Regions from separate parts of the Lutispora sp. genome, predicted to be linked through region 2. Evidence: a T-box and tRNA genes for the amino acid it is inferred to sense, from the RefSeq annotation. Region 2 holds a T-box; the other regions hold tRNA genes.

The links. The T-box of region 2 lies ahead of leuS (leucine--tRNA ligase). A T-box ahead of a tRNA ligase gene usually reads a tRNA of that ligase, here a tRNA-Leu.
Region 1: it has a tRNA-Leu gene. The T-box ahead of leuS (leucine--tRNA ligase) is inferred to sense a tRNA for this amino acid. The anticodon was not compared.
Region 3: it has a tRNA-Leu gene. The T-box ahead of leuS (leucine--tRNA ligase) is inferred to sense a tRNA for this amino acid. The anticodon was not compared.
Region 4: it has a tRNA-Leu gene. The T-box ahead of leuS (leucine--tRNA ligase) is inferred to sense a tRNA for this amino acid. The anticodon was not compared.

What each region holds. Positions count from the first base shown of each region.
Region 1 is NZ_JAWLCK010000036.1:1,978-5,466, reverse strand. It holds gene ACESM9_RS07400 (DUF4349 domain-containing protein) at 1-626, opposite strand, end outside; gene ACESM9_RS07395 (RNA polymerase sigma factor) at 651-1,244, opposite strand; gene ACESM9_RS07390 (metal-dependent hydrolase) at 1,381-2,322, opposite strand; tRNA gene ACESM9_RS07385 (tRNA-Leu) at 2,490-2,575, shown strand; gene ACESM9_RS07380 (nucleoid-associated protein) at 2,628-3,489, opposite strand, start outside.
Region 2 is NZ_JAWLCK010000020.1:23,434-26,922, reverse strand. It holds gene leuS (leucine--tRNA ligase) at 1-2,285, opposite strand, end outside; T-box leader at 2,337-2,542, opposite strand; gene ACESM9_RS05155 (hypothetical protein) at 2,587-3,189, opposite strand; gene ACESM9_RS05150 (C40 family peptidase) at 3,312-3,489, opposite strand, start outside.
Region 3 is NZ_JAWLCK010000036.1:12,966-16,454, forward strand. It holds gene ACESM9_RS07425 (nicotinate phosphoribosyltransferase) at 1-433, shown strand, start outside; gene ACESM9_RS07430 (peptide ABC transporter substrate-binding protein) at 458-2,056, shown strand; tRNA gene ACESM9_RS07435 (tRNA-Leu) at 2,130-2,213, shown strand; RNA gene ssrS (6S RNA) at 2,224-2,416, shown strand; gene ACESM9_RS07445 (GNAT family N-acetyltransferase) at 2,583-3,119, shown strand; gene ACESM9_RS07450 (DRTGG domain-containing protein) at 3,246-3,489, shown strand, end outside.
Region 4 is NZ_JAWLCK010000004.1:29,045-32,533, reverse strand. It holds gene ACESM9_RS01505 (proline--tRNA ligase) at 1-1,649, opposite strand, end outside; gene ACESM9_RS01500 (SoxR reducing system RseC family protein) at 1,908-2,333, opposite strand; tRNA gene ACESM9_RS01495 (tRNA-Leu) at 2,525-2,601, opposite strand; gene ACESM9_RS01490 (transglutaminase domain-containing protein) at 2,648-3,489, opposite strand, start outside.

The sequences.
Region 1 (3,489 bases), on a different contig from region 2:
AGTGAGATGCTGCCGCTTGTGATTATTTTTCTCTCATATGTTTCTGCCTCAGACTGCATCATCTTTTCCTGAGTAACAGTATCCTCTTCAGGAGCTCCCATGGTCAAAGCATAATTAGCTCCGTTATCCATTACCGAGGCCATGTTCATGGACTCTGAGAATTCCATCTTAGCTTTGCTTTTTCTTGCTGCAGGTTCTGCGGCAGGAGCTTCAGCAGGCGCAGATTGAGCTACGGCTCCTCCATATCCTCTTCCCGTCTCTTCAGCAATGGATTTTGCCCTTGTATTAAGCCCTGGCAAACCTGGTAAAGAAGATAATCCAATAGCTGCTACCACAAACACAGCAGCCACTCCTGCTACCCAGTTCCAGTTGCGTTTAAAGAAGCTTTTTTTAGGTTTATTAGAACCCAGCTCCTGAATCTTACCCATAAGATCTTGATGGAAGGTTTCGGGTAGTTCGATTTCTTCCAGTTGGTTACAATATGTTACAGTGGCTAAAAGCAAATTATACTCTTCCATACAATCGGAACAGCTTTCCAAATGCTTTTCCAATTCTATTCTATCTATTTCATTTATATCTTTATCTATATATGAAGACATAAGACTTCTTACTACTTCGCAATCCATTCTCTTTCCCTCCCCTTTAAAAAGTTAGACGCTCTTTTTTTCGTAAAGTTCCAATTCATGTCGGAGCTTGTCCTTAAGCAAGTTTCGAGCTCTATTTATTCTTGATTTTATAGTGCCCAGGGAACAGTTGAGCATGGTTGCTATCTCTTCATAACCAAAACCTTGTATATCTCTAAGTATAATTACGGTTTTATAGTCTTCTGCAAGAGAAGATATGGCATTTTGTATCAGTTCTTTTTTCTCCACTCTTTCACAGATATCTTCTGGTGTTTCCTTCTCTGCGCTTAGTTCTATTATAGCTGAACCCTTATCTGTCTCTATATTCATTTCCAAAGGTACTAGATTTGCTTTCTTTCTCTTTCTTAGCTCATCAAGGCATACATTAGTTACTATTCTATATAGCCATGTAGAAAACGATGATTCTTCCCTGAAGTTCTGGATTGACTTATATATCTTAATAAAGGCTTCTTGAGCCATATCCTTAGCATCTTCTTCATTACCCATAATTCTATAGGCAATGTTATAGGCTTTTTTTTCATATCCGCTTATCAATTCTTCAAAAGCATCTATATTTCCTTTTTTGCTCTTAGCTACAAGAAGCTTCTCCGTTACTTCCATATTTTTCTCCCTCCCCAATAACTCAGTAACCCCTCAGTTTTAGACGAATAAAAAATAATAAAGTTTCATAGTGCTTATTTACACATTTCTATTATACACTTCTTTACCATAAAAAAATATAGGTATAAAGATATACCTATATTTCCACATTCCTGGTTTTATGATAAGGATGAAACGCTGAAGCCACCAATCTAAAATTTTCATCCATTACAGCAGTTGCATGATGTAAGAAGTCCTTTGCTATATAATACCTCAAATCTATGAAACTGTATTCATAGCCGCTGTCTGTTTTCTTGCATTTTATATGAAACAGCGGGGTAAACTCACCAAAGAATTTGGCAACCTGTGTGTTTTTCACAGCTCTGAACAGTCTCTTATCCAGATTCTTCATAATTTCAATAATCTTAATTTTTCTTGATAACAGGTTTAGCTCACCAATTACCATTTTATCTTTAATCTTTATAACGAAATGCCATTTTACCAGTCCGATCATTGATGGCAAAACTCTTATATACAATATTTCCCCTAGATCCTTGAAATTTTCTTTCACTCTCTTTTTTACATAAAACTTCATCCAATAGCGGGCTGACAAATAAGCAAAAAACATAATTAAAGATACTAATGGATGAATTTTGCTATTGATGCTTGGAATAATAATGGCTAAAGCAACAATGATTAATAAGGGATCATAAACCAAAAGCAAATCCAAAGTAATCTTTTTTTTGTAAAAAGGCCATAACACTTGTGCTCCATAGGAATTTGTTATATCCAGTAATAAATGTGACATACATCCAGATACAGCATATATAAATAGTTTTAATAATGCTGCTCCTGGATAAAATAGTGATAATACAGCAGTTATAGCTGCGCTGTACAAAAAAATAAAGGGAATGGAATGGGACATCCCTCTGTGGTTTTTGAGATAGCTGTAATCTCCCTTAACTTGCATTATTATATCTGCATCAGGAATCACAGCTCCTAATAAGCTTCCCATTGCATAAGGGCTGGCAATTGATACTGTTTCTCCCGTAAAAGCTGCAATCGCCAGCCCCACAACGCCGTGTGTAATTGGATCCATAGTTCTCCTCCATCATTATATTAGCTGTAACTATACTTTATAATATTCAATTATATCATATATGCTAGTACCTATTTACTGAATATTTTCAAAATCTATGACTAATTTCTAACAATAAATTTTTTATTGCTTTTTAAACCTATCTGTGATATTATAATTAGCGTAGCGCCGGAGTGGCGGAATTGGCAGACGCACATGACTCAAAATCATGCGCCCTCAAAGCATGTCGGTTCGAGTCCGACCTCCGGCACCATTATATTTAGCAAAATATTAAGCTTCAACGATTTGTTGAAGCTTTTTCTATTTTATCTCCCTACAATTTTGCTTACATTTTTTATCAATATTGATATAGTGCCATCGGGATTTGTGATAAATTCCAATCTTTCTCTATCTTCGTATTGTTCGAGAGGTATGTTTATTTCAATGCCAGTATCTGTCTTTATGGTTTGTCGTTCAAGCTTTCTAAAGCTGTTTCTATTCTGGATCTGGAATTCCTTTTTATCTATTCCTTTCTTCATTATGCTTTCTTTGAACTCGTTTTTAGCATCTATATTATTTTCAAAAACTTCATCAATGACCCGGACTACATTCACAGTTCCATCTGCTTCACAATTATCATAAAGAGCTTTCTTAAACCTCATCTTTTTCTCCACATCATTGTTATAATGCTTTTTATTTATTTGTTCTGCTGTCTTGGTCACAATGTCAAGCTTTGCCTTTGGAGACAACTCCGGCTCACATTTAAGAAAATACTGGGATAAATAATATTCCTTTTTATCATTTATCAGGTATTTCTTCTCAATCAGCTTAACAGAGAAGTCATCCAGTTTGATTATTATAACCTCATCTAAACTCTGGGATTCGGACGGGAGGATTGTTTGATTCTTTATTATAGTGTTTTTAATACCTGTATCTGTATTCTCAACAAAATGAATATAGGAACTCTTATAATTCATCTTAAGTATTGAAAAATATGATTCTCCTTCACAATTAAATGTAGCGAATACAACATCTGCAGCAGGAATATCAATATTTTGCTTCATAAAATCGAATAATTTGGTTGAAAGATTTTTTGTGACAGAGACAAAATCATTATCACTCAAATATGTTCTGAGTTGGTTGAGGCAATAATTATCTTCGCCCTCTAACATGGTATTTTTACAATTG
Region 2 (3,489 bases):
TTTATCTGAACAGCTATCTCCACTTCATCCTTAATTAATGCCTTTGGATCCCACTTGGGCCAGGACTGATTAAATATGGAATACTCATATCCAAGCTGCTCCCAAACCTCTTCAGTAAAGTGAGGTGCAAATGGAGATAATATCCTCAGCAAATCAGCCACTACTTCTTCAAAGAACTCTATATTCTTCTCCTCTACTTCCTGGTCATACTTATATAATGCATTTAAAAGCTCCATCATTCTGGCTATGGCTGTATTGAAATGGAAATCTTCAGTGTCTGTTTCCACTTCCTTTATCGCTCTGTTTCTCTCATAGTTCAATTCCTTCTCTGGAGCAGCCATCTGAGTCTTAGCCTTTGTACCTCTTAATTCTATAACTCTCTCAGCAATTCTCTCAATCCTATTCAGGAATCTGGCAACAGCTTTTATACCTCCGTCACTCCAGGGACCTCCCTCTTCATAGGCAAAACCGAACATTAAATACAGTCTGAATACATCGGATCCATATTCATTGATAAAACTATCCGGAGAAATAACATTACCCTTGGATTTGCTCATCTTATTTCCATCGGGGCCTAATATTACTCCCTGATGTCTCAATGAGGTAAAGGGCTCATCGAATTTGAGATAACCCAAGTCTCTTAAAGCCTTTGTAAAGAATCTGGCATACAAAAGATGCATTGCAGCATGTTCTGCTCCGCCAACATATTTATCAACTGGCAGCATCTTGTTTATCCATTCCTTATCAAAGGGTTCAGCAGAGTTTTTATTGTCCGGATATCTTAGATAGTACCAGGATGAGCATACGAATGTATCCAAAGTATCTGCATCCCTCTTTGCAGGACCCCCGCATTTTGGGCATGTGGTATTTATAAACTCTTCACACTTTTTAAGGGGTGACTCTCCATCTGGAGTGAACTCAACATTATATGGAAGCATCACAGGCAGGTCCTTCTCCGGCACTGGTACAGTACCACAGTGTTCGCAGTATACAATGGGAATAGGTGAACCCCAATATCTCTGCCTTGATACCAGCCAGTCCCTCAATCTATAATTTATCTTTATTTCGCCCTTGCCTTCCTTGGCCAGTTCTTCCACAATCTTTATCCTTGCATCTTCAGATTTCATGCCATCATATTTCCCACTGTTAACCAAAACTCCATATTCAACATAGGGCAATGGGGCATCGCTTCCATCAGCTGAGTCAATAACTCTTACTATAGGCAGATTAAATTTAACTGCAAATTCATAATCTCTTTCATCATGGCCAGGAACAGCCATTACACATCCTGTACCATAGGTTGCCAGCACATAATCAGCTATCCAGACAGGCACCCTTTCACCTGTTATGGGATGTATAGCATAGGCTCCTGTGAATACACCAGTTTTCTCTCTTGTTGTTGATAACCTGTCTATTTCACTCTGCTTCTTAGCCCATTCTCTGTATTCTTCCACAGAATTCCTATATTCTTCAGTAGTTATCTTATCCACTATTTCATTTTCCGGAGCCAATACCACATAGGTTACACCACACAGTGTATCAGCTCTTGTGGTAAATACTTTGAATGCTATATCTGAATTCTCTATCTTAAACTGTATTTCTGCCCCTTCTGACTTGCCTATCCAGTTCTTTTGTATTTTCTTGGTTCTCTCAGGCCAATCCAGATCATCCAGCTTTTCCAGAAGTTCTTCCGCATAGGCAGTTATTTTGAAGAACCACTGGGTAAGATTCTTCTTGGTCACTTCTGAATCGCATCTTTCACAATGGCTGTCAATTACCTGCTCATTGGCTAATACAGTCTGACAGCTGGGACACCAGTTTACAGGAGCCTCTTTCCTATAGGCTAAACCTGCATGATACAGCTGTAGAAATATCCATTGAGTCCATTTATAGTAATCCGGTGTACAGGTTATGACTTCATAATCCCAATCAAACATGGCTCCCATTTCTTTAAGCTGTTTCTCCATGGTCTCAATATTTTTCATAGTAGAATCCTGAGGATGTATACCGGTCTTTATAGCATAGTTCTCTGCAGGAAGACCAAAAGCGTCAAAGCCCATAGGTTGAAATATTTCATAGCCCTGAAGCCTCTTAAATCTTGCCCAGGAATCTGTTGGCCCAAAATTATACCAATGTCCTACATGTAGATTTGCGCCGGATGGGTAGGAAAACATTTCAAGACAATAAAGCTTCTTATCTACTCTATCACGATTAAACTTATATAATTCTGTTTCCTCCCATTTTTTTTGCCATTTCCTATCCACTTCCACATTATACATGTCCATCACTCCATCCATTTTGATAAATTTAGAAAGAATAAATAAACCCGTCTCTTGGAAAGAGACGGGAAATCCGCGGTACCACTCTAATTGATTATTTAGCATAATCCACTTTAACCCTATAACGGCGGGTGCCGTCTTACCCTACTTTATTCAGGTAGCAGCTCCTGGGCGAGTTCGAAGATTGAAGACTGCCATTTCCCACCAAACCTGGCTCTCTTTAAGTTTCAAATTCCTCTACTACTCCCATTCTTCACTTTTGTAATATTGTATGTGATTTTAGCGCAAAATTTCATATTTGTCAATATTATTTATCTTTTAGCAGATTTTCATCCAGTTCCTCCATTTCAGTTGCACCCACTATACTGTGGAGGTATGAATAAAGCCTCTTTACTCTTTCTTCCATATCCACCTTTTTTTCAATCAGTGACATGAGGGTTTCTCTCATCTTGCTGATTTCTTGCTGAGCTTTCTCTGCTTCCATCTTATTTTCATTGATAAGCTCATAGGTTCTTTTCACAGTTTCCTTGAGCAATATAGCATTTTGCTGGTTTATAGCTGTTGGCAGAGTTTCCAGCTCCTCTAAAATTTTCGATAATCTGCTGTTAATCTGCAAAATTTCATTCTGGGCTTCATCCAAAGGTTGAATAAAAGCGTCATTTTTACTCTCGTTTAATTCATTAGAAAGATGGAGTATCTTATTCATAAGCACCTTTTTTCTTCTCTCCAGATCCTTATGTTCCTGCTCCAGTCTTTTTTCTTTGGATAGAAGTTCTTCCAGCTTATTAACTGTTTTCTCCATGCTCCTTGATTTAAAGTTTGAAAAAAGCTGTATCCATTCAGGTGTATATATTAAAATTGGTATTTTATTCTTTTTTATATACTCATCATCAATATGAACATCTTTCATATTCATCACCTTATTAATAATAATTTGTCCTCATCTAAATAATAGCATAAAGGCTTATAATTAGTATATAGTTACAAATGCTCAAAAAAAGAAGCCCTTATGGGCTTACATTATGTTAACATTTACCTGCCGAATACGGTTCCAACCGCATATAAAGTTTTATGAAGAACTTCTCTGTAATCCTCATCTTCAGGATTCAGACTGTTAATTACTACTTTACCGAAACTACCAGTAGAGTGAATATACTTTCCATCTCCAATATACATTGCTACATGTCCTGGAAAGTACAAAGCATCTGCA
Region 3 (3,489 bases), on a different contig from region 2:
TGTAGCAGAGGCCTATGATAAAACCATGCCGGAAGAGCATAAGAGGATTGTGTTAATTGATACATTTAAGGATGAAGCGGAAGAAGCAGTGAGAGTTGCAAAAGCTCTTGGAAAGAATCTATATGGAATCAGGTTGGATACTCCCAGTGAAAGAGGAGGAGTGACACCGGAGTTAGTTAGAGAAGTGAGAGCACGTCTTGATCTTGAGGGTTATGGATATGTGAAGATATTTGTATCTGGAGGACTATACCCCGAAAAAATTAGATTATTGAGCGAAGCAGGTGTTGATTCCTTTGGAATAGGCAGCTATATATCAGGTGCTTCTGCAATAGATATGACCATGGATATTAAAGAAATTGAAGGAAAGCCTATTGCAAAAAGAGGGAGAATCCCAGGAAGAGTTGAGAATCAAAAGCTGATAAGGCTTAAATAGTAAACTGAGGAGAAGGATTTTTTTATGAAGCCAAAATTTATTCCAATAATTCTACTAATCGTTGTTTTATTGTTTGCAACATCTTGCTCCGAACCAGAAATACAGATAGGCGCTGAGGTTATAGTGGAAGATGAGAAACCGGAAGAAGGAGGAACCATCAACATTGGGTGTATTGAACCTCAAATCTTTAATCCACTGCTTGTAAATAGTAAAAGCTATAGGGACATTTCCAGACTAATATTCAATGGTCTTATAGAATACGATAGTACTTTAAAGCCAGTGTATGTTCTTGCCAAGGACCTAAGCCTGGATGAAAGCGGAAAGAAAGTAACTGTGAAGCTAAAAGAAAATATACAGTGGAGCGATGGGACAAGGATGACCTCTCAAGATGTTATATATACCTTGAACACCATAAAAGATGGAGAGACGTCCATATATAAATCAAAGCTTGATCAAATTGCTTCATATAAACCATTGGATGAGTATACCATAGAAATAAGGTTTGGAGATTATCCCTATAATGTTATAGATGCTCTGAGCTTTCCCATAGTTCCAAAGCATGTGTTTGAAACTAATCCTAATTCGATACCTGTTGGGACAGGTCCTTATAAGGTTGTTGCTTATAATAAATTGAGATATATGGAATTAGAACCAAATAAATATAGCTTACAGCCTTCTGCACCATATATATCAAAGATAAGAATCAACTTTATTAAAGACACCGATTCCTTTGATTCTTCTTTTCAATCAGGACAAATAGATCTGATTAATACTTCTTCTTACGACTGGGAAAAATATAAGGAATCAAAGGATGTCAATACTTATGGATATTTGTCAAGAGATTATGAATTTATATCTATAAATTTCAGCAATCCGGTATTGGGAGACAAATATGTGAGAAAAGCCTTAATGCATGGGATAAATAGAACTGCGATAATAGAAAAGCATTTACTAGGTAATGCGGTGATCACAGACACGCCTATAAGAGTTGATTCTTGGCTATATGATGGAGATGTAAATAAATACTCTTATAATAAAGCCGAAGCCCAATATGCTATAAACAGCGCAAGATTTGTTTTAAATGAGACAACCAGGATTTTTGAAAGGGAAAGTGATGGAAAGGTTCAGCAGCTCAGATTTACACTGATAACAAACTCGGAAAATGATTACAGAGCTAAGGCTGTAGAAGATATCAAGAAAAATTTAGAAGATATTGGATTTGTCATAGATGTTGAAATAGTGCCCTTTGAAGAACTGATGATGAGAATCGAGAAAAAGCAATATGATTTGGCTTTGGTGGGAATGAATTTTTCTCCAGAAGAAGATTTATATGATTTTTTTCACAGTTCTCAGATCAATGGCGGCAAAAACTATGGGGGGTATGCAAACCCGCGAGTAGATTTATTGTTGGAGCAATCGCAAAATACATTGAATAATGAAAATAAATATGTGAACTATTTGGAACTTCAAAGGATAATTAAAGATGATCTCCCGATTATTAGTCTTTTCTACAAAGAGTATGCTTTGGTTATGAGGAACAAGGTCAGGGGAGAAATAAAAGTGGATAGTGAGAACTTGTTCAGAACTATCAATAATTGGTATATTACCGAATCATTGAACTAAAGAGAATAAAATGTTATTGACATAAATCCATGCAGATTATATAATAATCCATGTAGTAATTGATAAATGATTTGCGAGAGTGGCGGAACTGGCAGACGCGCACGTTTGAGGGGCGTGTGGTTACACCGTACGGGTTCAAGTCCCGTCTCTCGCACCATAAAGCTTAATATGGTCTGGAATATTTGCCAAGCTTCTATTTTGAACCTACAGCATAAAAACGGGAGTTTTATATACAGTGTGGATATGTACTTTATTGTGAGTCCTATGATTGGCATCTAAGGCGATAGAAGCACTGTTGCGAGCACCCACCTATCGGAGAGATAGGTGTCAAAATCGAAGCAGCGGTATTTTGGATTTACGAAAAAATGAGACACGGGAAGGTGTCTCTTTTTGTTTTTTGCTTCATAGGATTTTGCTTATTTTGAATTTCTATATTAAAGGATTTTCATGCCTTGTGTAGAATATAATTAGTTATAGATAGGAACACACCATTACTGGTAGGATACAAAACAGATAAGGTGGTATTATGCTTACATTAAATATAGAAATAGGAGATTTTGTTTTTAGAGATATAAAGAAAAATGAGTTGGATCTTGTTTTAGAGTTATATAATGATGATGATGAATCAATGTTTGCTACAGGTACGAGCAGGTGTTTATCCTTAGAAGATATGGAGGAAAAATACTTAGAGGTATTAATCAGCAGTCATGAGTTTTTTATTGGTATTTTTTTAAAAACCAGTGATAAATTAATAGGAGTCTTAAAAGGCCGAATAGATTATGAACATAATGAAGAAGCCTGGATTACTTCATTTATAATAAAAAAAGAGCATAGAAACATGGGTATAGGCAATAAGACAATAAATGCTTTTATGCTCTATATGCAAAAAACTTATGATGTTAAAAGGTTTTATGCAGGCGTTATATCTAAGAACAAAAATGGTATTGATTTCTGGATAAAAGCAGGATTCAAACATGTTAGAACAATAAAAAACTATATTAATCTAAACAATGCTTATGAAGATTTTATTATAATGAGAAGAGAGATTCAATCTAGCAAATAAATAACTCCCCTATGATTTTAGAGGAGTTATTATTTGACAATAGTTGTTACATTTTTAACATTATATATGCTTTTCATATGCCAAGCTATAGATTTGTTTCAATATTTGCTGAAAGGAGGTAAGTTTATGAAAATAAGGGAAATAAGAGATGCCTTAAATGCACAAGTATTGTGGGGGGAGCACTTATTAGAAAATGAAATATTATATGCCTTTGGATCAGATTTAATGAGCGATGTTCTAGCCTTTGTAAAAACAGGTACAATACTTTTGACAGGGTTGGTAAACTCTCAGGTTATCAGGACTGCGGAAATGGCAGATGTTACCGCTATACTTTTTGTAAGAGGCAAAGTTCCGGATAAGGATGTCATAG
Region 4 (3,489 bases), on a different contig from region 2:
ACTGTAATCCTTTTATCTCTCGTTGCTATCTCAAAGCAATTTTCCTTCATATTTCTCGGGCTGGCTACAACTCTAACAGGTACTCCAAGCAAATCCGCATCGGAAAACATCACACCAGTGCTTACATTTCTATCATCATAGATTACTTCTATATTTTTTCTTAGTAATTCTTCATACAATTCATCAGCTAATTTCTTCACTTCCTGATTATCTGAACGAACACAGCACAAATGTACCTGCCATGGTGCTATGGATATGGGCCAAATTGGACCATAGTCATCATGATGAGCTTCACATACCGATGCGGCCAAGCGTCCAACTCCAATTCCATAACAACCCATTATGGGGTACTGAGATTTGCCTTCTTTATCCAAATACTGCATATTCATAGCTTCTGTATATTTAGTACCAAGCTGAAATATATTGCCTACCTCTATTCCTCTTGATATTTTTATACTATGCTTGCCGCATTCAGGGCAGATACCACCATCCCTAATCTTTGCAAAATCATGATATTCTACATCACCGCAGTCCCGCTCAATATCCAGCCCAGCATAATGATGGTCTGAAATATTTGCTCCACAGCACATATTATTGGTGCCTTTTAGTGATTTATCAAATAGAACTGTATGATTCCCTTTTAAGTTATAGGGTCCAATGAACCCTGCGATTATTCCACAATCTTCTGTAATAGCAGCAGGGCGAATATCTCCTCCCAGATATTTCTTCACCTTTGTTTCACTGACATCCAAATCTCCGCGAATAAATAAAATTACATATTCATTCTCTGATTCCTTCTGATATACTACTGCTTTACAGGATTTTTCCCTTGGTATATCCAAGAATTCACAAAGTTCTTCAATTGTATGAATATCAGGAGTGTGGACAAGTTTCAATTCTTCAGAAATCTCACTTCTTTCATTTTCTACTATTGATTCTGCTGCTTCCGTATTAGCACGATAATCACAGTTTGAACACAAGGCAATTGAATCCTCTCCCACTGGAGTTAGGAGCATAAACTCATGGGACAGGTTACCTCCCATCATACCTGAATCCGATGCAACCGATATTACTTCAGGTATGCCTACCCTCTTAAATATTCTCTCGTAAGCTTTAAAACATTTGCTATAGTATTCCTCCAAATCTTCCCATGATGTGTGAAAGGAATATGCATCCTTCATGGTAAATTCACGGACTCGTATAAGACCACCTCGGGGACGAGCTTCATCTCTGAATTTTGTTTGAATCTGATAGACCATAAAAGGATACTTGGCATAACTTTGTCCGTATTCACGCACAAGATGTACTGACGCTTCTTCATGTGTCATACCAAGAACAAAGGGACTATTGTTTCTATCCTTGAAGCGCAGTAATTCATTTCCTACACTTGTATACCTTCCTGATTCTTCCCATAGGGATGCAGGTAATACAACAGGGAACTGCACCTCTTGCCCATCTATTGCATCCATTTCCTCACGAATAATCTGTTCTATTTTTCTCGTGATACGACGAAGAGGGGTATATGATGAATAAATACCATTAGCAACATGTTTCATATAACCGCCTCTGATCATTAACCCATGACTATCGATTTCACAATCCGCTGGCATTTCTTTAAATCTGTCTCCAACAAGTTTTTGAATTTTCATGTCTTTACCTCCAATACTCTACTAAAATATTAAAAGCCCTAAGTCAAATAAATCAACTTAGGACGAATTATACTTTCATTAAAGATTCTCACCAACCATCTTCTCTCTGAAAAATCCAAAATGCCTACTATTCCTTTTCATAGCCTATAAAATTAAATTTTTTAAATTGTAACAGATAAGGTGCTGAATGTCAATGTGTTTTCTTTCTAAACAGCATCGATATCATCGCTATGTGCATTAATGGGCAGAGTAAAAATGTTACTTCGCAATTTTAGCTATTCTGAATGATATTTTGCCGGCCTTCTTATATTTCTTATCTATCAAATTTATAAATAAATAAGTTGCAGCCATTAAAACAAATCCCAGTGTCACTCCTAACAGATCACTAGAAATTTTGAGTCCAATAGGAATGCTAATATTTGTACCTAACATAATTCCTATAGTAAGTGCAATTAGTGGCAGCACATAAGTGATTAAAACGGCACCCAAAAACATTCCGCTTTTCATCTCAAGAATCACTTCCTGCCCTACTTTGGCTCCAATAAGGTTTTTTGCTTCCACATAAGTCATTTCAGAAGTACATCCTTTACACTTAGCACAATTTTCACCACATGCGCTGGATCTTTTTAATACGACTTTGGCAGTATCACCATCAGTGAAGACTACTCTTGCTCTTTCTTCCATATGTTTTCCTCCATGCACATCTCTAGGATATATCTATAAAATATCGATTAAATGTGTAGATATTATAGTCTTTAAAACTGGTCAAAAAAACCTCATGCTACGACTACCAGTTTTCTACAGGCTCATCGTATTATGAGGTTAATCGTACATAAAGTATGTATTTGCAAGCATTAGAAGTTATTTAAATTAATTGGTGCGCGAGGCGGGAGTTGAACCCGCAAAACTACGAACCTGAATCGTATACGTATGCCAATTCCGTCACTCGCGCTAACGAAAATATTATATCACAGCAATTGATAAAGTACAAATATTTTTTATGGCTTTCCCAAGTAAAAATTCCAGATATACTTGACTTCACCCAGATTTGCCTTAATCTCTCTTTTTAACCTTCTTTCAAACTCGTTCAATTTGATTACTTCATCTGATGTTATGGATTTTCCTCCATATATTATTCCCTCAAGGATTGATATAATATGACCGCTTATATCTTCTTCTATTAAAAAGTACTCATTCATATTACTCATAAACTGTCTCAATGTTTCACTGTCTTTCTTTTTTCTGCCTGCTTTATGTGCCAGCCATATAATGTGATCTATATAGAATTTCGCATATTTATTTGAATCTTTGATTTTGATAAATTTCAGCATGTTTATTTTTATCAATCCATATAATATTCTCAGTAAAATTACAAATATGATAAAATATACAATATGCTTAGTATTAATACCTATTTTCCTATCTCCATTAGTTATATCCACGACAGTATATATTTCATCCTCCATAAGGTCTTTTCTTCTTGTGGTATCGATGATGTTTTCTGAAAATGAAACCAGCTCATCTTCTTCATCATTTGAGGCCTCTTGGGGCTCCTCTTCATTTTCCTTCTTCCAAGGCTCTATTTCTTTATAGGCAGGTGTAGGCTCAAAGGTTATCCAGCCATATTCACCAAAGTAGGCTTCTACCCAAGCATGAGCATTTCTATCGATAATATCATATTTCCCATTCTCAACATCACCCTTGGGCTCTACCAAAAACCCTTCCACATACCTGGCTGGTATTCCTGCAAGCCTTAACATAACAACCATTGATGAGGCAAAATAAGTGCAATATCCTTCCTTGCCTTCAAAGAGAAAATAATCTACAAAATCCCTTCCCG